3 regions of the Dyella sp. AD56 genome follow, and region 3 is predicted to be linked to each of the others. Evidence: riboswitches for the same ligand, from Rfam matches in the RefSeq annotation. Region 3 holds a riboswitch; each other region holds the start of a gene.
What was found. A riboswitch is a leader RNA that binds a small molecule or an ion and turns the genes downstream of it on or off. The one in region 3 is predicted to bind cobalamin.

Region 1 (7,966 bases), on a different contig from region 3:
TGATGCCCGCCTGAAACGCGTGCTTTACCACGCGCATTTCCGTCACTGTATCAGCCAGTTCGACCAGCGCGTCTGGCGCGCCACGCCCGGTGATCACTACGTGCTGCTGCGGTGGCCTCGCTCGCAACGCATCGCATACTTTCACCACATCGACGTAGCCCTTCACCAGCGCGATATTGAGCTCGTCGAGCAGTACAAAATCGTATGAGGGATCGGCAAGCATCCCTGCCGCCACGGCCCAGGCCGCTTCCGCCGCCTGAATGTCGCGCGCCTTGTCCTGCGTTTCCCACGTATAGCCTTCGCCCATCACGTGGTAGTCGAGCTCCTCCGGGAAGCGACGAAAGAACGCTTCTTCGCCCGTGGAAAAGCTGCCCTTGATGAACTGCACTACGCCGCAACGGAAGCCGTGCCCCAGCGAACGCGCGAGCATGCCAAAGCCAGATGAACTCTTGCCCTTGCCGTTGCCCGTGTTCACTACCAACACGCCGCGTTCGATGGTGGCGCGGGCAATCTTGCGATCCACCAGCTCCTTCTTCCGCTGCATGCGCTCGCGGTGGCGCTCTTCTGGGGTCGATGCGTCGTGGTGCTCGTTCATATCTTTGCGTTCCCGTGTTCAGAGGAAGACGACGCGAGCCGCTCAATCAGCGCATGCAGCACCAGCGCCACAGCCACGTAAATGAGGGTGGTACGCACGAACAACGGCCCCCACAGCCACAAGCGCGACACGTATTCGGTCATGTGCGGCTGCGCGTAGCGACCACCCAGCCAATAGAACGAGCCGTTGGAGATGGCAAACGACAACACGGCAGCGACAAGCGATACGCCGAACGCACCCAGTAGCGACAGCATGCGTCGATCCATGTGTGGTGCGTACCAACGGCCTGCATACCACAGCACCGCGTACGCCAACGGCAAGAACGAGTAAGCGAGAGTGATGCAGAAATCACTCACTCCCGCAAAGCTGATGGACACCCAGTCCAGCGCGACTGAAAGTAGGACCATCACGACGAACGTCCAGTGGTGACGCAAGTACAGGCCGCCGAGAAAGAACACCGCCATCGACGCATCGGGCAAGTGCAGCACGTCGCCGAAGTGCTTGAAGCGGGTGGCGATCATCACCGCCATCAGCACCAGCCAGAGCGCGTTGAAACGGGAAACCGACAGTGCTTTCACGGAAGCTCTCCTGATCGATGCATCGTGGAACAGCACCGGGCCCCGTGCGGGGCCCGGTGTCATGGCTTACTGCGCAGGCTGATAACGCAGGGTCAACATGTAGTTACGACCCGGCTGATTGAAGTACCAGGCGGTCTCGTAGTTCTTGGCGAACGCATTATTGAGCGCCAGCTGTAGTTTGAAGTCCCGAGAGATGGCGTAGGCCACGCGCAGATTGGTGATCGCATAGGCGCCCAGCGGGTGCTGGTTGGCCAGATCGTCGTAACGGCGACCCGACACGAACCACGTACCACCCACGCTGAAATCGCCGAAGGTGCGATCAATATCGACATTACCCGTCTGGCGCGCACGGCGCGGCAACAGGTTGCCTTCGTAGGCGGTGGATTCATCACGCGGATCCAGCCAAGTGGCCGTACCCGTCACCAGCCAGCCGGCGACATGGCCGCTCACCACGCCTTCCGCGCCACGGATACGTGCTTTGTCCACGTTGGCTGCCGCCTGGGTAGCGGCATCGTAGGTGATGAGATTGTTCACGTTGTTGCGGAACGCATTCAACGACCAGTAACCCCAGCCATAGCTACCGCGCAGACCGAGCTCGATGTTGTGCGCCGTTTCCGGCTTGAGGTCCGGGTTGCCGTAGTACGGGTAATACAGGTCGTTGAAGGTCGGCGCCTTGAACGCCGTGCCGTAGCTGGCGGTGAGGCGCAGGGTCTGGGTGAAGTCCCAGCCCCACAGCAGGCTGCCGGTGTTCTTGCTGCCGAACTGACTGTTGTCGTCGTGGCGCACGCTGGCCTGCACCGACTGGCTGCCGAAGGTCTGCTGCCACTGCGCGAATACGCCGCGGTTGATGCGGCTGTCGATCGGAGCCTGCGTAAATGGGTTGATGTAACCCGCCGTGCTGTCCACCTGATCGCGCTGCCAGTCGAAGCCCGTGCTAAGCAGGCCGCCCCAGAAGCCAATGTCCGCCTGCGCGGTGCCGACATCGCGATGCGTGTCGAAGCGACTGACGTACGCGCCCTGGAGATAATCCTTCTCGAAATCGTCGCTGGTGCCGAGGCTGAGCGTCAGCTTGACGTTGCTGGCCGGGCGATAGTGCACGCGGCCACCCACCACCTGCGTGGCGCTCTTGTCGGAGTCGGTGTAATTGCCGTCATACCAATTGTGGCCTTCACTGCGGAACAGGCGCACGTCCGCATCCCACTGCTCGTCGAACTTGTAACCACCCTGCAGAGTCAACGCGGTATTGCGATAGCCGTCCTTGTCCGGCTGGTCGGCGAAGCACGCAGCGCCCACTTCGGCCGCACCGATACGGCACGAATTGATGCCGTGGGTCTGGTCGTGCGACACCTCCAGCGAGTACCAGCCATCGCCGCTCTTGCCAGCGAAGCCCGCCGAACCGTTGAGGTCACGGTAGCTGCCTACACCCAGGCTAAAGGACGGCACGAAGGCACCTTCCGGGCGACGGGTGAAGATCTGGATCACGCCGCCAATCGCTTCCGAGCCGTAAAGACTGGAGAACGGGCCGCGCACGATTTCGATGCGCTCGATCTGATCGACTGGAATGTCCTGCAGAGCCGCCTGGCCCAGTGTGGCCGAGCCGATCTTGACGCCGTCGATCATCACCAGCACGTGGTCCGCCTCGGTACCACGTAGGAACGCACTGGTGGACTTGCCCGGGCCACCGTTGTTAGCGATCTGCATGCCCGGCGTACCGCGCAGCAAGTCGCCCAGCGACGCTGGCTGCAGACGCTCGATATCGGCGCGGTCGATCACAGTGACGGCCGACAGTGTCTGGTTCTGGGTCTGCTCGGTGCGCGTAGCGGTGACAACGACGCCGTCCAGGTTGGTCGTGTCGTCAGCGAACGCGGGAAAAATGACGCTCAACAGCGCCGTCGCCAGCACGGAACGACGGATCGTGGAAATTCGGATGGCCAAAACACAGCTCCTCAACCGCGCCTGCCCGCGCGGATTGCATGAAAAAAAGACAGGCGGAAGAAGGCTAGGCACCCGTGCAGCATGCACGGCTCCCCAACATGGCCCACCGCCAGTCTGGTCATACCTCGAGGCCGGTCTCCGGGCTCGCGGGTGAAGACATGTGTCTTCCAGAACGACGCCTTCCCATGCGCTCGGCACAGTGGCTTCCTGTCGCTCCGTCGATCCCCTGGATCGCACTCGCCTACCGTTGCGGGGGCAGCTCCGGAATAGGCGCCTTGGCGCCGCACCGGATTCCCGTTTCAACTATCGGCTGGTTGGCCGATGGTCACCTCAGGCGGGGCGAATGGTAGCAGACGGGGGAAGGTGGGGGCCCTGCCGGAGGTTGGTGGTGGTGTCGTGGCCCCGAGGGGTGAGGATGGTCATGCGCGGTGCGCGCATAGAGCCCCAGTTCTGCTCCCTCTCCCCTTCGGGGAGAGGGTTGGGGTGAGGGGTGGGTGCTCGCCTTATCGTCTCATCTTTAGCCGTCACATCGGCGTAGGCCGGGGTCCAATAGCGTTATCGCTCGATTGTCGCGTAGCGTCGATCTGGCCGCCTACGCGGCGGGCGTTTCGACCTCCTGCCGGAGGCCGAGTCACTTTTCTTTGCTTGCCCAAAGAAAAGTAACCCAAAGAAAGGGCACCCCCACTTGGCGCTGGCCGGCTGCGCCGGCCAGTTCGTGAGGGGTGGCCGGGCTTTTCGACAGGGCTTCCTGCCCTGGCGAAAAGGGATCGGCATCCATGCCGATCCCCCTGCGGGCCTTGTCGTCCACCCCTCACCGCCGCACAGGGGGCCGGAAGGTCAAAAGCGAAAGCGGACGGCTCGTGCAGCTGCGCCGCACATCGCATCGCGGCGGGTCGCGTGGCTCCTGCTTTAGTGCACAAAGCCAAGGCAGAAGAGAAAGACGATGCCGTTCCGTGGCGAGTTCTCCACACCGGTAGGGAAGCGTAGCGAGGCCTGCTTTAAGTCCTCTCCGCGAGGGCGCGTTGCGAAGCGCTCCGAACTACCCGCTGTGTTCCACGGGACTAGCTTCGCGTCGTCGGCAGACGATCGAAACGCCCGCTGCGTAAGCGGCCAGGTCGCGATAAAGCACGAGGCGACAGCCGACCACTGGCGAAACTCGATCTCTGCCTTCGCAGGGACGACGGCAAAGAAGAAACGGTGAGGCGAGCACCCACCCCTCACCCCAACCCTCTCCCCAAAGGGGCGAGGGAGAAGAGCAACCTGACGCCAACTACCACTGCGTCCGCTGAGGCAACAACCCCTTCAACTCCGCATCGGTGAGATTCCGCCACTGCCCCACCTTCAAATGCCCCAGCTTCACGTTGACGATGCGCACACGCCGCAACTGCGTCACGCGATAACCAAACTCCGCCGCCATCAAACGAATCTGCCGATTCAAACCCTGCGTAAGGACGATTGCGAAGCCGAACTTGGCGATCTTGCGCACTTTGCATGGCTTGGTCATCTGGCCGTGGATACGTACGCCACGTGCCATGCCTTGCAGGAATTCGTCGGTCACCGCCTTGTTTACGGCCACGAGGTATTCCTTCTCGTGGTTGTTTTCCGAGCGCAGGATTTCGTTGACGATATCGCCGTTGCTGGTGAGCAGAATCAGGCCTTCGGAATCCTTGTCCAGGCGGCCGATGGGGAAGACGCGTTCCTGGTGGTCGACGAAATTGACGATATTGTCTTTCACCGTCTGGTCGGTGGTGCAGGTAACGCCGACCGGCTTGTTCAGCGCGATGTACACCGCGCGCTTGGCGGACGGTGTGGCGGCGAGGATGCGTGCCTTGACGATCTCGCCATCCACGCGCACTTCGTCGCCTTCCAGTGCTTTCGCGCCGGTGGTGACGACTTCGCCATTGATGGTGACACGGCCGGCGAGTAGTAGTTCGTCCGCCTCACGACGGGAGCAGATGCCGGCTTCGCTGATGTATTTGTTGACGCGCATGGATCAATCTTTGGTTCGTTTGCAGGAGCGCACGCTGTGCGCTCCTGCATATTGCGGTTAGGAACGCATGCCCACGCCGCGCTTGAGCAGGTGCAGCGCCACGGCGGTCAGGCCGATCACGAACACCAACATCACCGCGAAAGCCACGCCGATCTGCACGTCGCTCACGCCGAGCACGCCGTAGCGGAACGCGTTCACCATGTACAGGATGGGGTTGATCATGGAGATGCTGCGCCAGGGTTGGCCCAGCAGATCCACCGAATAGAACACGCCACCCAGGTAGGTGAGCGGGGTGAGCACAAAGGTCGGCACCAGTGCGATGTCGTCGAACTTCTTGGCGAACACCGCGTTGACGAAGCCAGCCAGCGAAAACACCGTGGCGCCGAGCAATACCGACAGGAAGGTAATGATCGGATGCGCCACATGCAGGTCGGTGAAGAACAGTGCGATCAACAGCACCAGTGCGCCGACCACCAGGCCGCGCGCCACTGCGCCGGTGACGTAGCCCAGCAGCATCACCCAGTTGGGCATGGGCGACACCAGCATTTCTTCCACGGCGCGGCTGAACTTGGCGCCGAAGAACGAGCTGGAGATGTTGCCGTAGCTGTTGGTGATGATGCTCATCATCACCAGGCCGGGCACGATGTACTGCATGTAGGTGAAGCCATGCATTTCACCGATGCGGCTGCCGATCAGCTTGCCGAAAATGACGAAGTACAGCGTCATCGTGATGGCCGGCGGGATCAGCGTCTGCGTCCAGATGCGCATGATGCGCACGATCTCGCGGCGGACGATGGTGTGGAGTGCGACGAGGTTGCCAGCGGCGTTCATGCGGCCTTCTCCGTGGTGTCCTTACGGCCGTTCTCGACGAGTCGCACGAACAGTTCCTCCAAGCGGTTGGTCTTGTTGCGCATCGACGTCACGGTAACGCCGCGCTCGCTCAGGCCGGCGAACAGCGAGTTGAGGTCGTGCGAGCGGGACATCTCCGCCTCCATCGTGTGATCGTCCACGCGGCGCAGGCTGATGCCGTGGATGGCGGGTAGCTCGGCGGGCAGGTGGTTCACGTCCAGTACGAAGGTTTCCACGTCCAGCGAAGCCAGCAGGCGCTTCATCGAGGTGTTTTCCACGATGGTGCCGTGGTCGATGATGGCGATGTTGCGGCAAAGCGTTTCCGCTTCCTCAAGGTAATGCGTGGTGAGGATCACCGTGGTGCCAGCGGCGTTGATGCCGCTGACGAACTGCCACATGGAGCGTCGGATCTCGATGTCCACGCCAGCGGTGGGTTCGTCGAGGATGAGCAACTTGGGCTCGTTCATCATCGCGCGGGCGATCATCAGGCGGCGTTTCATGCCGCCGGAAAGCATGCGCGCCTGATGCTGGGCCTTATCCCACAGGCGCAGTTCCTTGAGGTACTTCTCGGCGCGTTCGGCGGCGATCTTGCGCGGAATGCCGTAGAAACCGGCCTCGTTGACGCAGATGTCGAACGGCTTTTCGAACTGGTTGAAGTTGATCTCCTGAGGCACCAGGCCAATGAGCTGCATGGCCTTGCCACGCTGCTTGTTGACTGACACGCCGAACACCTGCGCGTCGCCACTGGTGGCGTTCACCAGGGAGGACAGGATGCCGATGAGAGTGGATTTGCCGGCGCCGTTGGGGCCGAGCAGGGCGAAGAAATCGCCAGGCTGGACCGTGAGACTGATGCCTTTGAGGGCTTCGACGCCGTTGCTGTAGGTCTTGCGCAGGTTCTCGACGACCAGCGCGGGTGTGGAACTGGGGGACATGGGCTGCACCGAAGGGGCCAGCCTTCTATTATACGTGGCTTCCCATACCGCTCCGTTCACAAACGGCGTTCTCACTGTTTCCCCGGAAAACCCATGGCCGATCATTTCCAGCTCCGTCTCGTCGACTCCACCATGCTGGCGCCCACCGTGCGGCACATGGCGTTCGAGCGCGCCGACGGCCAACCGCTGGCCTTCACGCCGGGGCAGTTCCTGCAGATCCACTTCCACTACGAGGACGGTGCGGCCACCAAGCGCAGCTATTCGGTGGGCACGGTGGGCGACGGCTCCTCGCCGGTGCAGCGCATCGAAATCGCGGTGAGCTATGTGGAGGGCGGCGCGGCCACCAAGTTGCTGGGCGAGCTGCCGATCGGCGGCGAGATCAACGCCAGCGGCCCGTACGGTCGTTTCGTCCTGCAGGCGGGCGACACCAATGCACGCTACCTGCTGTTGGCCACCGGCACAGGCGTCACGCCGTACCGCGCCATGCTTCCGCAGATCGCCGAGCTGGTGAAGCAGGGCCGCGAAGTGGTGCTGCTGTATGGCGCGCGCAACGAAACTGAACTGCTCTACGGCGATGAATTCGAAGCCTTTGCACAGGCCAACCCAGGCTTCTCCTTCTACGGCTGCCTGAGCCGCCAGCCCCGTGCAGAGCCCCGTCCGAACGACCGCCCAGGGCACGTGCAGAACGTGCTGACCGAGCTGGCGCCCAGCGCCGAGCGGGATATCGCCTACCTGTGCGGCAACCCCAACATGGTCGACGCGGCCTTTACCGCCCTGAAGGACTTCGGTTTGCCGGTGATGCATATCCGCCGCGAGAAATACATTTCCTCACGTTGAATCGCGGATAGTTTCCTAAACCGTTGCCTAACAAGGCCCTCAAGTTCGGCTGAGCCCGGCCGCTAACCGGATCAGCCCCGGCGATGCCCTTCGCCACTTCCCAACGTAGTTCTACGTACGCCCTTCGTGGGATGCGCCAAAAGTGTGACTTGGTTCACGCTCTGAGAGTGCGCCCGGGATTCCGATATCAAGCCCCGGTGACCCACGCCGATAGATCCCATCAGGTACCCCCGCTTTCCGCAGGGGGTAC
Region 2 (7,966 bases), on a different contig from region 3:
CTCTGGTCGATGTACGCACCGCGCGCGGCGCCCAGATCGATCAGTGCCTTCTGCGGCAGTTCCCACACGGTGCGGTAGATGGTGCGCAGGCGCTCCGGAATCGCACTGATGCCCTGGATGGAACCTTCGGCCAGCTTGATGGCATCGCGCACGTCGGCGGTCCACAGGCCCAGCGTCTTCAGCTCTTCCACCAGGTAGCGGTTCACTACGAGGAAGTCGCCCGACAGCGTTTCGCGCTTGAACAGGTTGCTCACCTGCGGCTCGATGCATTCGTAGCAACCGGCAATCGACGCGATGGTCGCCGTCGGTGCGATGGCAATCAGTAGCGAGTTGCGCAGGCCCTTGTCCTTGATCGACTCACGCAGTTCGTCCCAGCGTGCCTTGTCGGTGGGCGTGGCATTCGACCAATAATCGAACTGCAGCTCACCGTTGGCCGCGCGGCTTTCGGCAAAGCCCGGGTGTGCACCGTTCTCCGCGGCCAGCTCGTTCGACTGCCACAGCGCGTTGTAATAGATCTCTTCGGCGATGCGCGTAGAAAGCATCAACGCTTCAGCCGAATCGAACGGCAGGCGCAGTTTGAAGAACACATCCTGCATGCCCATCACGCCCAGGCCCACCGGACGCCACTTGTTGTTGGCGACCTTGGCGGTGTCGATCGGGTAGAAGTTGAGATCGATGACGCGATCAAGCTGGCGCACGGCGGTACGCACCGTGGCGGCGAGCTTGTCGAAATCGAACTGGCCGTCCACTACGTGGCGCGACAGATTCACCGAGCCCAGGTTGCACACTGCCGTTTCATCGGCATTAGTGACTTCCAGGATTTCAGTGCACAGGTTCGACAGGTGGATGACGTTTTCCGGCTTCGCCGTCTGGTTGCTGGTGGCGTTGCTGCGGTCCTTGAAGGTCATCCAACCGTTACCGGTCTGCGCCAGCGTGCGCAGCATGCGGGCGTACAGCTCGCGCGCCTTGACCTTCTTGGTGGCGAGGCCTGCGGCCTCCGCTTCACGGTAGGCCTTCTCGAACGTCTCGCCCCAGCTGTCGACAAAGTGCGGCACGACCTTGGGATCGAACAGCGACCACTCGCCGTCGGTCTCCACGCGGCGCATGAACTCGTCTGGGATCCAGTTGGCCAGGTTGAGGTTGTGCGTGCGGCGGGCATCGTCGCCCGTGTTGTCGCGCAGCTCGAGGAACTCTTCGATATCGCCGTGCCACGGCTCCAGGTACACGCAGGCAGCGCCCTTGCGCTTGCCGCCCTGGTTCACCGCCGCCACGGAGGCGTCCAGCGTCTTCAGCCACGGCACCAGGCCGTTGGAGTGGCCGTTGGTGCCCTTGATCAGCGAGCCGCGCGAACGCACGCGCGAGTACGCCAGGCCGATGCCGCCAGCGAACTTGCTGAGCTTGGCCACGTCGCCGTACTTCTCGTAGATCGACTCCAGCGAGTCGGCCGGCGAGTCGAGCAGGAAGCACGAGCTGAGCTGTTCGTGCGCGGTACCCGCGTTGAACAGAGTCGGCGAGCTGGCGATGTACTCCAGCGAGGACAGCAGGCGGTACAGCTCCAGCGTTTCGCCGATCTCGTTGCCGCCGAGCGCGCAGGCAATGCGCATGAAGAAATGCTGGGGCGTCTCGATGACCTTGCGCAGCTGCGGATGGCGCAGCAGGTAGCGGTCATAGACGGTGCGCAGGCCGAAGTACTCGAAGCGGCGCGTGGCGAGCGGATCGATCGCGTCGTTGAGCTTGCGCGAATTGGCGGAAACGAAGTCGCGCAGGCGTTCGTTGAGGATGCCCAGTTCCGAGCCGCGCGCGATGGACTGCGAGAAGCTCTGGATTTCCTGGCCGCTCACTTCCTTGTCGACAAACGCGCCCAGCAGGCGCGCGGCGAGCTGGCCGTACTCGGGTTCCTCGGCGGTGAGGGCGGCCGAGGTGCGGATGGACAGCTGATCCAGTTCCAGCGTGGTGGCGCCGTCGTACAGGCCGCCGATGGTCTTGAGCGCCACGCGCATCGGGTCGACCGCATGCAGACCTTCCGCGCTACGGGTAACGGCGCGGACGATCTTGTTCACGTCCACCACTTCCTGGCGGCCGTTGCGCTTGGTCACGCGCATCTGGCCGGGGTTGTGGGGTGGGGTCAGGGCAAAGGGGGTATCCGTGCGCGGCGCTTCGGCCACGGCGGTGTCGGCAGAGAAAGCAGAGGTGTCGGCGCGCTCGTCTTCACGCTCGCGGCCAGTGGTATCAATAGGTTGCATGGCGACTTCGCTCCAAGCTTGGTCATCAACTGCCTGCTCGCGCGCGCAGGGCTGAGTAAATGAAGGTGAAGTCTCGCGGACGGTCGAGCGGCAGGGCAGGCGCCCCGCGCATCGACGCACTTCCCCGCGGAAGCCGTCACCCTTCACCGTGGTGCGTGGCCACGGCTGTCGGCAGGTCTTCGGACTCGTGGACATGGGTCTTTCGACCCGCCTACTCGCTCCCGCTTCCCAGCCGCTGAGGGCCAGTGCGTTGTTGGCTTTCGTTTCCACTTACCGCTGCGGGGCAGTCCCGGATTTCCACCGGATTCCCTTTTAAACCAGTCCGACCATAGGTCTGAGATTGGCACCGACGAGGCACAACATATCGGGCTACCTCGGGCCGGTCAACCCAATAGATTGTGGATTGAGCGTGGATAAGCCGGAAAACTTCAGGAGGGGGGCGGAGTTAGGAAATGCTAGGAAATTTTCAGGCGACCGTGGGTTGCCGCAGGGGGTGAAGAACACCTAATGGCACGTGGCGTCTGCGGTGAGTGGCAGGTGGTCTCAAGGGTCAGTGAGAATCGATGGACGATGGTTCGGTACGGCCCTGATGCAGCGAAGCATGTTGCGGATCTTCCAATCCGCAAGGCAAGCTCCCGGCTCGCCATCCGGCTACCAGACAAATCGAGGCCAGAGGCTATGGGGCACCCGCTGTTGCTCGTCCAGCTTGTTGTGATCATCGTGGCGGCGCGGCTGGTTGCGGCCATCGCCCGTCGCTTCGGTCAGCCGGCCGTGGTGGGCGAGATGCTGGCGGGGCTGGCGCTCGGCCCCATCGTGTTTGGCGCCATCGCGCCCACGTGGCAGCAGCGACTGTTTCCGGCGGACAGCCTGGGCAACCTGCAGAGCCTGAGTACGCTGGGCCTGGTCCTTTTTATGGTGGTAGTCGGTGCGGAGTTGCGTGTGCCGGCTAGTGCACGCGGCGGTTTGCTGCGGCCGGCCGCATGGATCGGCGGCATCTCGGTCGTGCTGCCGATGGCGCTCGCCCTGGGTATCGCACCGCTGCTGTATGCGGACTACGCGCCGCCAGGCATCACTAAGACGGCCTTCGCGCTGTTCTTCGCTACTGCCTGCGCCATCACCGCGTTGCCGGTGATGGCGCGCATCGTGAAGGAGCGCGGCCTCACCGACAGTCTGCCGGGGCGATTGGGCATTGCCGCGGCCGCCGTGGTCGATGTGCTTGCGTGGATCATGTTGGCCTGTGTGGTGGCATTGATCAGCGCGCACGGTGACTGGGCACCGTTCTGGCGCACCGTGATGGGTCTGGTACTGCTGCTCGTGTTGACGTGGTTTGTGCTGCGTCCGCTATGCGCGCGGTTGCTGACGCGTCACGCCCCAGAAGGCAATGCGAACGCTGCGGTGCTCGCTTTCCTTCTGGCGGGAGCCTTTGGTTGCGCGGCCATCACTGAGTGGCTCAACTTGCACGCCGTGTTCGGTGCCTTCCTGTTCGGCGTGTGCCTGCCGCGCGACGACCGCTTGCTGCACAAGCTGATCGAGCGCGTGGAGCACGTGACAGTGGCGACGCTGGTGCCTGTGTTCTTCGTGCTGGCGGGCCTGAGCACCAGTGCGCAGGTGCTCACGGGCGGCGCAGGTGTGGCGTTGCTCCTGGTGCTCGCTGTTGCCGTTTTGGGCAAGCTGCTGGGCGGCACGGCGGGAGCGCGCATCGCCGGGCAGAGCTGGCGCGACAGTTTCACCATCGGCTCGCTGATGAATGCGCGCGGGATGATGGAGCTGATTGTCATCAAGGTGGGCCTTGATGCCGGCGTCATCAACACCGCGATGTTCACCATCCTGCTGGTGATGGCCATCGTGACTACGATGATGACGACGCCGATGGTGATGGCATCGTACGGGCGGCCGCGACACGGAACGGCGGTTGCGTCAAATCGCTGACCAACCGCATCGCCTGGCCGTCAGCTCACCGTTAGTGGCTGTCGAGCGCCGTCGCTAGGTAGTGGTTACCAGATCCGCACCCGATCCTTCGGATCGAGGTACAGCTTGTCGCCCGACTGTACGTCGAACGCCTGATACCACGCATCGATGTTGCGCACCGGTCCGTTGACGCGGAATGCTCGCGGCGAGTGCGGGTCGCTGGTCACCTGGCGGCGGATGGCGTCGTCGGTGAGTTTGCCGCGCCACGCCTGCGCCCAGCCCAGGAACACACGCTGGTCGCCGGTCAGGCCGTCGATCACCGGTGCGGGCTTGCCATGCAGTGAGGCATGGTAGGCGTCGAGCGCGAGGGTGAGTCCACCGAGGTCGGCGATGTTCTCGCCCATGGACAGGTTGCCGTTGATGTGCACGCCGGGCAGCGGCTCGAAAGCGTCGTACTGCGCGCCGAGTTTCTTCGCGCGCTCCTCGAAGGCCTTTGCATCGGCGGGCGTCCACCAGTCGCGCAGCGCACCGCTCGCGTCGATCTTGCGGCCTTCGTCGTCGAAGCCGTGCGTGAGCTCGTGACCAATGAAGCCGCCGATAGCGCCATAGTTGATGGCGGGGTCAGCGTTGGGATCGAAGATCGGGGGTTGCAGGATGGCGGCAGGAAAGACGATGTCGCGCAGCGTGCCGTTATAGGCATCGTTGGTCTGCGGCGTCATGCTCCAGTCGCTGCGGTCGACCGGCTTGTCCAGACGATTCACGTAGAACGACCAGTCGGCTTGCGCCGCGCGCAGCACGTTGCCGGCTAGGTCGTCACCTTGGATGGCGACGTCGGTGTAGTCACGTGGATGGTCGGGGTAGCCGACTTTGATGGTGTAGGTGTCGAGCTTCTTCAGCGCTTCTTTGCGTGTTTCCGGTCCCATCCAGTCGAGCTTCTCGATGCGTACGTGATAGGCCGCCTTCAGGTTGCCGACGAGTTGCTCGATCTTCACCTTGGACGCGGCAGGGAAATACGTGTCTGTGTAGAGCTGGCCCACCGCCCAGCCGAGATTACCGAAGCAATAAAGGCGTTCGCCTACCTCGCAATCGCCTCCCGACACGGCATGCACACCGCGCTTCCAGCGCGCTTCGATCTGCTGTTGGCCGGCCAGCGTTTTGTTGTGCATCTCGAAGTACGCTTGCTGGAACGGATCCGAGAGGTAATAGGCGGCGTTGTCCGCGATGCGCGTGGCCTGCCAGGCCTGGATCGTCGTGACGGGCGTCTTCGCATACAGCGCGGTCAACTTCGGGAAGGCGGTCTTCTCCATCACGACCACGTGCGCCTGCTTTCCGAGTTGCGCCGCCTTGAAGAAATCGCTCCAGGCGAACCCGGGCGCGAGCTTTTGCAGATCACTGACGCTCATCGGGTTGTACATGGCCACCGGATCGCGCTGCTCGACTTTGCTGATGCTCGCCTGCGCGATGGCCGTCTCGAACGCCACCACGTCCTTCGCCGCGGCATCGGGTTGCGGCCAGCCGGCCAGCGTGAGAAGGCGCGTGACATAAGCTTGGTAGGCAGCCTTCTGTTTCGCGAATTCCGGCTTGAGATAGTAGTCACGGTCCGGCATACCCAGGCCGGCCTGCGACACATAAACGGCGTATTGGTTGATGTCCTTCAGGTCGACATCGATGCTGATGTTGAACAGAGAACCGTCGAAATCGGTGTTGGTACGGCCCATCAGCGCGGCTTGCGCATCGCGCGTGGCAGCTTGTTTCACTGCATCGAGTTGTGGGGCGATCGGTTTTGCGCCCAGCGCGTCGAGGTGGGTCTGGTCCATGAAAGAGTGGTAGAACATCCCGACTTTGCTTTGGAGCGTCGCGTCGCCGGCCTTGCCCTGTGCCGCTGCTTCCATCAGGTCATGCAGCCGTTGCTCGGTGAGATCGGTCATCGCCAGTCGCAAGCTGACGGCCGGTTTGTCGGCGGGAATCGGCGTGTGGTCCAGCCAGGTGCCGTTGGCGTAGCGGAAGAAGTCGTTGCCGGGTTTGACCGAGGTATCGCCGCCCGCCTGGTCGAAGCCCCACGCGCCATAGTGCGGCTTGCCCGTCGATGCGTCGGCCGCATGGGCCGTGCCGAACGCCAGCGCACACGCGCATGCCGCTGCCAGAATCCTGCTGACCATACGACCCTCCCGCCCGAATGATGGTCCCCGGATACTGGCACGCTGGCGGGGAGGGGACAGTGCTGGAAGTTGTGCCCGCAACAAACGCGAACGGCCCGGCAGGGCCGGGCCGTTCGGGCGTTATCGCGTGAGCGATTACTTGGTGCGCTGCTTGTGGATGCGCTTGCTGTCCTGATTCAGCGATTTGTTGAGGTTCTTATCTTCCTGCTTGGTCAGGTGGCCGCCGTGTTCGGCTTCGTCACGGCTTTCACGGGCGGCGATGTTGGAATCCTGCTTTTCGTCACGGGCGGCTTGCTTGGCGTTGAGCTGGCCATCGGCCACGCCGGCCTGGACGCGGTTCTGCTGATTATCCAGGCGCTGGTTCACTTCGCTGACGCGGGGATGACCCGGAATGTCGTTGGGGTTGGTGGCCTGCGCCATGGCTCCGGCGCTGGCGAGGGCGGCGACCATGCCGAAAGCGATCAGGCTGAAACGTGACGTCATAAGGTTCTTCATGGGCTTCGGTCCTCATTGTTCCGACAGGTTTTTAATAGGTGTCACAACCCCTGGGCTTGCGCCCACTGCATGTGGTGTGTGTGACCCCTGTAGGTCATCCGGTGGATGGATGACTCATGCCGGAGAACGAGGCGCCCGCAAGGCGGTTGACGCATGCGGTGCGCGTTGTCGAATCCATTCAGCCGCAAGCGAGCTTGCTTAGGCTTGGCGTAAGCCTGCTGTTACGCATTTGAAAAATACGCACCCGCATGCGTGTTGTTGCACTGCGGAATCAGGCCGGTTCTTCGGTCAGCCTACGCAAGTTGACCAGGCCGTCCTCAAAGTCTTTGCCGACCATCTTGTCGATGTTGAATACCAGGCCCATCAGCTTGCTCATGAAGTTGGCGCGGCCTTGCATGGACCAGGTGATACGCGTTGCGGCGCCCTGTGGGTCGAGCACGAAATCGGCGATGTTGCTTGCCTTGAACGGGGTGAAGAATTCCAGCTGTAGGCGCACGTGCGAGGATGGCGTGGATTGGCTGATCTCCATGCGCCCACTGCCGATGTTCTTGTTGCCGTTCCAGCCATAGGCGGCGCCGGGGCCTGACGACGGTCCCTCAAAGCTGCGCTGCATGTCGGGGTCCTTTTTCTCGTACGGCGACCATGACTGCCAGCGATGCAAATCGTTGATGAGCGGAAAGATGCGTTCGGGCGTTGCCTGGATGGTGGCCGAGCGTTCGATGCGGAATTGATCCGGGCGCATGGCGGCCACGATCAGCACAACGGCGATGACGGCCACGATAATGATGAGTGCGATGAACATCGTCTGTTTCCTTGATGCGATGGCGGTGGTTGAAATGTCAGGCTTCGACGGGTTCGGAAGGAACCATGTGCAGGTAGGGCGCGGCCTCACGTAGCACACGTGCATACGATGGGCGCTGCATCAAGCGAAGCAGGTAGGCCGCCGTGAGCGGGTGCTCGTCTTCCAGCGGTATCACGAAGTTGGCATAGAACAGCGCGGGCGACGCCGCGCAATCGGCCATGCTGTAGTGCTCGCCGGCGCCCCACTGGCGCTTGCCGTCATCGCGCTCGAACTCGCGTTCGATCAAGTCCAGCGCAGAGCGCAGCTTCTCTCGTGCCTGCGCTACGCCGTAGTGATCGTGCTGACCATCGGGACGTAGC
Region 3 (7,966 bases):
TAACCGATGCCCTTACTGGCTCCGGTGATCAGGGCGGTGTGTCCTTGCAGCTGCCAGGCATCGATGCGTGCGTTCATGCGTCGAGCTTAGAGCCTGTACACGTTCTGCGCCAAGCATGGCCCGCTACCATGCAGGTGTGACCTTCCATCGGAGAGGCCTTCCATGAAACGACTAGTCCCCCTGCTTTGTCTGCTCTCCCTGACCGCCTGCTCCGGCAAAGCGCCCGCACCGGAGTCCGCCCCCGCTGCCGCCAGCGCCGCGCGCGTGGCGACGCCGTGGGACGACATGAAGAAGGACGAGCAACGCGCGGCGGATGTGCAGAAGACCGTGGACGAACAGGCGAAGAAGCAGCAGCAACAGATCGAGGCAGCACAGCAGTAAATGTTCGGCACTTGGCAAATGGACGTCTGGACGAGCATCGTGTCCGGCATGAACGCCCATCACGACGAACTTGCCAACGCGCCACTGCTGGACATCGACGATGCCAGCGTGATGCGCGGTGACCGATTGATCCTCGATCGCTTCAGCCTGCGCATTGGCGCTGGCCAGCACACCGCCATCCTCGGTGCCAACGGCGCGGGGAAGTCCACGCTGGTGCGCTTGATCACGCGCGAGCTGTACCCGCTCGCGCGGGAAGACGGCCGCGCTCCGGTGCGTGTATTCGGCCGCGATCGTTGGCACGTTTCCGATCTGCGCGGGCTGCTCGGTATTGTGTCGCCCTCCCTGCAACACGACTGCACCACCGACGCGACGCTCGAAGTCTCCGAAGCCGTGCTGTCCAGCTTCTTCGCCGCGCAACGGCTGGGGCTCGACCATTACGTCACGCGGACCATGCGCGAGCGAGCGAACGAAGCACTGCATCAAGCCGGCGCCACGCATCTACTTGGGCGCACCATGGCCAGCCTGTCCACCGGTGAGGCGAGGCGTGTGCTCATTGCTCGCGCACTGGTGCATCAACCACGCGCCTTGCTGCTCGACGAACCCTGCGCGGGCCTGGACATGGCGAGCCGCCGGCGTTTCCTGGAGAACCTGCGCGGCCTTGCGCGTCAGGGCACCACGCTGCTGCTGGTGACGCACCACGTAGAAGAGATTCTCCCCGAGATCCAGCAGGTCGCCCTACTCCGTGACGGACGCCTGCACAAGCAAGGTGCCAAGCACGACGTGCTCACCGGCGCCCTGCTTTCCGAAACATTCGGCATGCCCGTGTGCGTGGAACGCCACGGCGACTATTACAGCGCAGCGATCGCATAAGGCCGTCTGGCCGTCCAATCCCCCCGCGGAAATCGCTTGACGCGCCCTGGCGCGCGGGCGTACTTTTGCGCCGCTGGTGGTTTTCATCTTTTCATCGCGATGAAAGGATGAAATTAAAAGGGAAGCCGGTGCGGCCCGTAAGGGCCAATTCCGGCGCTGCCCCGCAGCGGTGTGTGGAAACGACCTTCGCCATAAGCACTGGCCCTTTCGGCCGGGAAGCGGCGAACAGTAGGCGAAGCATTGACGTGCTTCATGTCCACGAGCCCGAAGACCTGCCCCGGCCAGAAGGCTCGTCCTTCTGTCAGACCTGGAGCTTCCGAGGGGAAGCGGCCGGATGTCGCGCCATGGCCCGCGCCCACGGCGTGCGCCTCCGTGCCCGCCCGCGGCTGTTCCGGTTCGCCCGAGGGGGCGAAGGTCGCTGGCGTGGAGGTCGATGCTGTCCGCATCGCTTTGGCGCAGTTCCTTCGTTCCTCATTCATCACGAATCGAGGACACGCAAACATGACTACCGTTACCAACCTGGGCTTCCCCCGCATTGGCCCGCGGCGCGAGCTCAAGCATGCACTGGAGTCCTACTGGCGCGGCGAAACCACGTCGCAGCAGTTGGAAGAAGCCGCTTCAGCACTCCGGCAAAAGCACTGGGCATTGCAGCGGGACGCCGGCGCCGACGTCGTTCCCTGCAACGACTTCTCGCTGTACGACCACGTGCTCGACACAGCCTTCCTGCTCGATGCCATTCCCGAGCGCTATCGCTCCCTGGTCGAGCGCGATGCGTACGCCGGCTACTTCGCGCTCGCGCGAGGATGGCAGCGCGACGGCATCGACCTGCATGCGCTGGAAATGACCAAATGGTTCGACACCAATTATCACTATCTGGTGCCGGAGCTCCACGCGGAACAGAGCTTCCGCCTTCGCGGCGATAAGCCAGTCGCGGAGTATCTGGAAGCCCGCGCGCAAGGCCTGGATGCTCGCCCCGTCCTGCTGGGACCGGTGAGCTTCCTGCTGCTCTCCAAGGCCGTGGATGGCAGCGATCGCCTGGCACTGCTGGAGCGCTTGCTGCCTGTCTATGCGGAACTGTTGGCGAAGCTCAAGCAGGCCGGCGCCGAATGGGTACAGATCGACGAGCCCTGCCTGGTGCTGGATCAGGATGGTGACGATCACGCGGCCTACCGCTTGGCGTACCACGCCCTGACCGCAGTGGAACGCCCGAAATTACTGCTTGCGACGTACTTCGGTCCGCTCGGCGAGAATCTGCCTCTGGCTGCGGAGCTGCCGGTCGACGGCCTGCATATCGATCTCATTCGCGCACCCGAGCAGCTCGACGCCGTGCTCGACGCACTGGGCGAGGAAAAGATCATCTCGCTCGGCCTCGTCGACGGACGCAACGTGTGGCGCGCCGACCTGGATCGCGCACTCCGGACGTTGCGTCGTGCTCACGACCGCTTCGGTAAGCGCGTGCAGATTGCACCGTCGTGTTCACTGCTGCACGTACCGGTTGATGCCTCCGTTGAAAACGCGCTGCCCGCGGACCTCAAGTCATGGCTTGCCTTCGCGACGCAGAAGATCGGCGAACTTCGAGTACTGGCCGATGCTGTGAAGGGGCTAGTGCGCGCCTACACCACGCTGGACACCGCCCGCGAGCAACAGCTGGCCCGCCAGCAGTCCGAACGCGTGCATCGCGCCGTCGTGGCGGAGCGCATGGCGGCCATCGACGCGACCGACTTGTCGCGTCGTTCACCGCATGCCGCGCGCAAGGCAGCGCAACAGCAGCACCTGCATCTCCCGCTGTTCCCCACCACGACCATCGGCTCGTTCCCGCAGACGCATGAGGTGCGCGAAGCCCGCGCGCAATTCAAGTCCCGCAAGCTTTCCATCGAGGACTACGAGGCCTTCCTCGAAGCCGAAACCGAGCGCTGCGTACGTTTCCAGGAAGACATTGGCCTGGACGTGCTCGTGCATGGCGAGTTCGAACGCAATGACATGGTGGAGTACTTCGGCGAACAGCTGGACGGCTTTGCCTTCACCAAGCTCGGCTGGGTGCAGAGCTACGGCTCACGCTGCGTAAAGCCGCCGATCATCTACGGCGACGTGCAGCGACCAGCACCGATGACCGTCCGCTGGTCGCGCTATGCGCAGTCACTCACCAAGCGTGCAATGAAGGGCATGCTCACTGGCCCAGTGACGGTGCTGCAATGGTCATTCGTGCGCGATGACCAGCCGCGCTCCACCACCTGCCGCCAGATCGCCCTCGCGTTGCGCGACGAAGTACTCGACCTCGAGGCCGCCGGCATCCACGTCATCCAAATCGACGAACCGGCACTGCGCGAAGGCCTGCCCCTGCGCCGCAAGGACTGGAGTGAGTATCTCGCCTGGGCAGTGGAAAGCTTCCGCCTTACCGCATCGGGCGTGGAGGATGACACGCAGATCCATACCCATATGTGCTACTCCGAGTTCAACGACATCATCGAAGCCGTGGCCGCCATGGGCGCCGACGTGATCTCCATCGAGACGTCCCGCTCGCGCATGGAGCTGCTCGATGCCTTCGTGCGGTTCCGTTATCCCAACGACATTGGCCCGGGCGTCTACGACATCCATTCGCCCCGCGTGCCAAACGTCGAAGAGATGACTGAGCTCTTGCAGAAGGCCGCCGACGTGCTCAAGCCGGAACAGCTATGGGTGAACCCGGACTGCGGCCTGAAAACCCGCGGCTGGACCGAAGTGCGTGCAGCCCTCGTCGCCATGGTCGCGTCGGCACGACGCATGCGCGAATCGGCCACTGTCGAGGCATAAAAAAAGCCGCCACCGGAAATCGGCGGCGGCTCGATGTATCGGAATCTCGTCGCGCGACGGCGCGACGAGATTCCACGGTTCAACGTGGCGAGCAGAAGCAGTAGGCGTAAACGTTCGGGCGCCCCGCCTGTGCGGTGCGCAACAACTTCAGTTCCGGCGCCATCGTGTTGATGTGGGCAACCCACGACGGCAACTGCACGCCGTACGACTGCGCCATCTGCACCATCGCATCGTTGTTGAGGCCGATCAGGAACTGTGCGAAGCCACCCATCGGCTCTTCCACGTAACGCACCGGTGCGTCCTTACCAAGCTTGGCGCGCTGCGAAGCGTCGGCAACGGCTTCACCGATACCGCCAAGCTGATCGACGAGACCGCGATCCAGCGCCTGCTGGCCGGTCCACACGCGCCCCTGCGCAATGGCATCAATGGCGTCGTACGGCTTGCCGCGGGCCTTGGCCACGTTGCCGACGAAATCGCGATAGCCCTTCTCGATGGTGGCCTGGATCACCGTGCCCACCTTGGGATCGAGCGGACGCGTGATATCGAACGCACCCGCCAGCGGGCTGGTGCCCACGCCGTCGCTCTTCACGCCCAGCTTATCCAGCGTACCCGGCACCGTCATGATCATGCCGAAGATGCCGATGGAGCCGGTGATGGTGTTGGGCTCGGCGTAGATGCGATCGGCGTTCATCGAGATCCAGTAGCCGCCGCTGGCCGCAACGTTACCCATCGACACCACAACCGGAATGCCGGCCTCGCGGGTCAGTGCCACTTCGCGGCGGATCTGCTCGGCGGCATACACCTCGCCACCCGGCGAGTTCACGCGCAGCACCAATGCTTTGGTGCGCTTGTCTTCACGCGCTGCGCGGATCAGCTCGGCCGTAGAATCGCCGCCCACCGTGCCCTGCGGCTGCTTGCCACCGGTGATTTCGCCTTCCGCCACCACCACGGAAACACCCGGCGTCTGCGTGGCGTCTTCGGAAATCGTGCCTTCATATTGCGACAACGATACCTGGCGGAAGCCCTCGCCCTTCTTGCCGGCGGGCACGCCTTCCTTGCGCATCATGGCGTTCACTTCGGCCGGCGTCGCCACACCATCGACCAGGTGCTGCTCCAGCGAGAGCTGGCCGAGATCACCCTTGGCGTTGGCGATCGTCTCCGGCAGCGTGTCGATATCCGTACGCAACGTGGCCGGATCCAGCTTGCGCAGCTTGGCCACCTCGTTGATATAGCTATCCCACAGGCCGCCCATCCAGAAACTGTCGGCCTCCTTCGCTTCGGACGAGGCGTGGTCGAGGATGTACGGCTCAGCGGCGCTCTTGAACTGGCCGACGCGGAACAAGTGCACGTCCACACCGAGCTTGTCGAGCAGATCCTTGTAGAACAAGCGGTAGTTGGCCAGGCCCGTAATCATCACCCCGCCCTGCGGATCGACCAGTACACGGTCGGCATGCGCGGCGAGGTAGTACTGGCCCTGGTCAAGGCTCGGCGCCCACACGACCACCGGCTTGCCGGCAGCGCGGAAGCGGTCGAGTGCCGCGCCCACTTCGCGCAGTGCGGCAAAGCCGCCACCCTGCAGCTCGCCCGGCTCCAGCAGGATGCGCGTAATGCGTGCGTCCTTGGCGGCGGCATCGATGGCGCCAACCAGATCGCGCAGCTGGATCTGCTTGGGCGGGTTGCCCGACAGACTGGCCAGCGCGCGCTGCATCGGGTCGATGCTGTACTGCTCGACCAGATCGCCCTTGGGCTTGATGACCAGCACACTGTCGCTCTGAATGACGTGCTCAGCGCGAGTGCCGGCAAAGCCGACAATCAGCACCAGCAGGAACAGAAACAGGAAGGCGAAGAAGATCAGGTTGAGAAGGGTCAACCTGACGATGTTGATACCGCGTCCAAGAACGCAGAGAAAGGCCCAAAAGCCGTTCGTACGGGGCTCCGCCATGCGAGGTTCCTCAGGATGTCCACAACAGCGTAGCTGTTCGTGTGGTGAAGGTCATGTGGTACGAACCGCACATGCCCGTCATCTTTACCCGTTCCCGCGTTGGGATTGGCCGTAAGGCACCGAACAACCTTAGGGGGTACGGCGCCAGCGTTCGTGGGACGTATTGCGGTACAAGCGCGTAAACAGCAGGATGGCCGCCATGGTCAGCCCGGCGATCAGGCCGATCCACATGCCCCGCGCGCCCATGTCGTGGCGGAACGCCAGCCACCAGCCCACCGGCATACCGACACCCCAGTAGGCGAACAGGGTAATCACCATCGGCACCCGCGTGTCCTTGAGGCCGCGCAGTGCACCGTTGGAGGTGACCTGGATGCCGTCCGAAAACTGGAACAACCCGGCCAGCACCATCAGCTGCGCAGCCAGCGCGATCACCCCGGCATCATGCGTGTACGCACTCGCCAGCACGTGCGGCAGGGTCAGCATGACCGTTGAGGAAACGGTCTGCACGCACAGCGCCAGCCCGACGCCACAAAGGCCGGCATAACGCACGCCCTGGGCATCGCCACGGCCGACCGCGTTGCCCACCCGCACGGTGATCGCCATCGACAACCCCAGCGGCACCATGAAAGCAATGGTCGCCACGCTCAGCGCCACCTGATGGCTCGCCACCACCGTCTCGCCCAGCGTCGCGATGGCTAGCGCCACCGCCACGAACAGTCCACCCTCGGCCAGCAGCGTCACGGCCATCGGGCCGCCGATTTTTACCAGCTCGAGAATCATCTTCGGCTTGGGCCAGGCCATGCCGCCGCGCAGGTTGGCGTCGCGATAGGCCGGGTGCTTGATGACGAACCATAGGAACGCCAGCATCTCCAGCCACAACACCGTCGCGGTGGCGATGCCGCTGCCCAGCGAGCCCAGCGCGGGCAACCCGAACTTGCCGTACATCAGCACGTAGCCCAGCGGCGCTAGCACCAACAGGCCACCAAAGCCGAAGTACATCGACGGACGCGTCATCGACAGGCCTTCGGACAGGCCGCGGATGGCGAAGTAACTCGTCATCGCTGGCGCCGCCCAACTGATGGCGTGCAGGAAGTGCATGACGTCGGTGCGCAGCGTCGGCACCACGCCAATCCAATCGAGCAACGGCGTGGCATGGCGTACCAGGAACCACAACACGATGCCCATGCCCCAGGCCAGCCACAACGCCTGCACGAACACGGCACCCGCTTCGTGACGGCGCCCCGCGCCGTCCAACTGGGCGACCGACGGCGGCACCGCCATCATCATGCCCAGACCGCTGACTAGCGCCAGCGCCCAAATACTGACCGCTGTGGTCACCGCCGCCTGCACGTGCGCACTCAGGTGCCCGGCGAGCACGGCATCGACGAAGTTCGGACCCACCGCGGCGAGCTGCGCGGCGATCAGGGGAAGGGCAAGGCGCACTGTGGCGCCGACCTCGTGCGCCACCTTGGCGCGATCGGGGCGGAAAGACAGCATAGAAGGACTCCTAGGCTGACAGTCTAACCCAGTCCTGTCGTCATCCTTACCGACAGCGCTTTCAGAAACGCCCCACGACTGCTGTCTACGCAAGCCGCTTGTGCCAAGATCCGCGGCTGATCATCCCGGGGGGAGAGGGCATGAAGAAAGAAATCGTCTCGTTCGAAGGCGTGCACTGCGCCAACTGCAGCGCGCCCATGCAGGGCGAGTTCTGCCACGAGTGTGGGCAGTCCATCCACACCGTGCTGCGCCCCATGCATCACATGGTGGAAGACACCCTCGACATGGTGTTGCACGTGGACGGCCGCGTCATCCACACGCTGCCGCCACTGTTCCTCAAGCCCGGCTTCCTCACCCTGGAATACTTCTCGGGCCGCCGCCAGCGTTACGTGGCGCCGTTCCGCCTGATGTTCGTGCTGGCCCTGCTGGCCTTCTTCGTATCTCACTTGGTCATGGGGAGCTCCGGCCTATTGGAGTTCGGCTCCA

Region 1: linked by a shared signal. The riboswitch ahead of btuB (TonB-dependent vitamin B12 receptor) and the one ahead of metE (5-methyltetrahydropteroyltriglutamate--homocysteine S-methyltransferase) in region 3 are both predicted to bind cobalamin.
Region 2: linked by a shared signal. The riboswitch ahead of DyAD56_RS03945 (ribonucleoside-diphosphate reductase subunit alpha) and the one ahead of metE (5-methyltetrahydropteroyltriglutamate--homocysteine S-methyltransferase) in region 3 are both predicted to bind cobalamin.

The regions. Positions count from the first base shown of each region.
Region 1 is NZ_NRDP01000001.1:220,330-228,295, forward strand. Features, by position in the region: gene cobO (cob(I)yrinic acid a,c-diamide adenosyltransferase) at 1-595, opposite strand, end outside; gene DyAD56_RS00995 (hypothetical protein) at 592-1,125, opposite strand; gene btuB (TonB-dependent vitamin B12 receptor) at 1,240-3,108, opposite strand; cobalamin riboswitch at 3,220-3,456, opposite strand; gene DyAD56_RS23780 (hypothetical protein) at 3,740-3,886, opposite strand; gene rluF (23S rRNA pseudouridine(2604) synthase RluF) at 4,379-5,098, opposite strand; gene DyAD56_RS01015 (ABC transporter permease) at 5,156-5,929, opposite strand; gene DyAD56_RS01020 (ABC transporter ATP-binding protein) at 5,926-6,879, opposite strand; gene DyAD56_RS01025 (FAD-binding oxidoreductase) at 6,973-7,716, shown strand.
Region 2 is NZ_NRDP01000004.1:103,520-111,485, reverse strand. Features, by position in the region: gene DyAD56_RS03945 (ribonucleoside-diphosphate reductase subunit alpha) at 1-2,243, opposite strand, end outside; cobalamin riboswitch at 2,396-2,609, opposite strand; gene DyAD56_RS03940 (cation:proton antiporter) at 2,922-4,172, shown strand; gene DyAD56_RS03935 (M13 family metallopeptidase) at 4,238-6,310, opposite strand; gene DyAD56_RS03930 (hypothetical protein) at 6,446-6,805, opposite strand; gene DyAD56_RS03925 (SRPBCC family protein) at 7,077-7,607, opposite strand; gene DyAD56_RS03920 (glutathione S-transferase family protein) at 7,645-7,966, opposite strand, start outside.
Region 3 is NZ_NRDP01000007.1:78,843-86,808, reverse strand. Features, by position in the region: gene DyAD56_RS06470 (SDR family oxidoreductase) at 1-77, opposite strand, end outside; gene DyAD56_RS06465 (hypothetical protein) at 163-381, shown strand; gene DyAD56_RS06460 (ATP-binding cassette domain-containing protein) at 430-1,251, shown strand; cobalamin riboswitch at 1,312-1,546, shown strand; gene metE (5-methyltetrahydropteroyltriglutamate--homocysteine S-methyltransferase) at 1,753-4,041, shown strand; gene sppA (signal peptide peptidase SppA) at 4,121-5,983, opposite strand; gene DyAD56_RS06445 (MATE family efflux transporter) at 6,113-7,480, opposite strand; gene DyAD56_RS06440 (DUF3667 domain-containing protein) at 7,621-7,966, shown strand, end outside.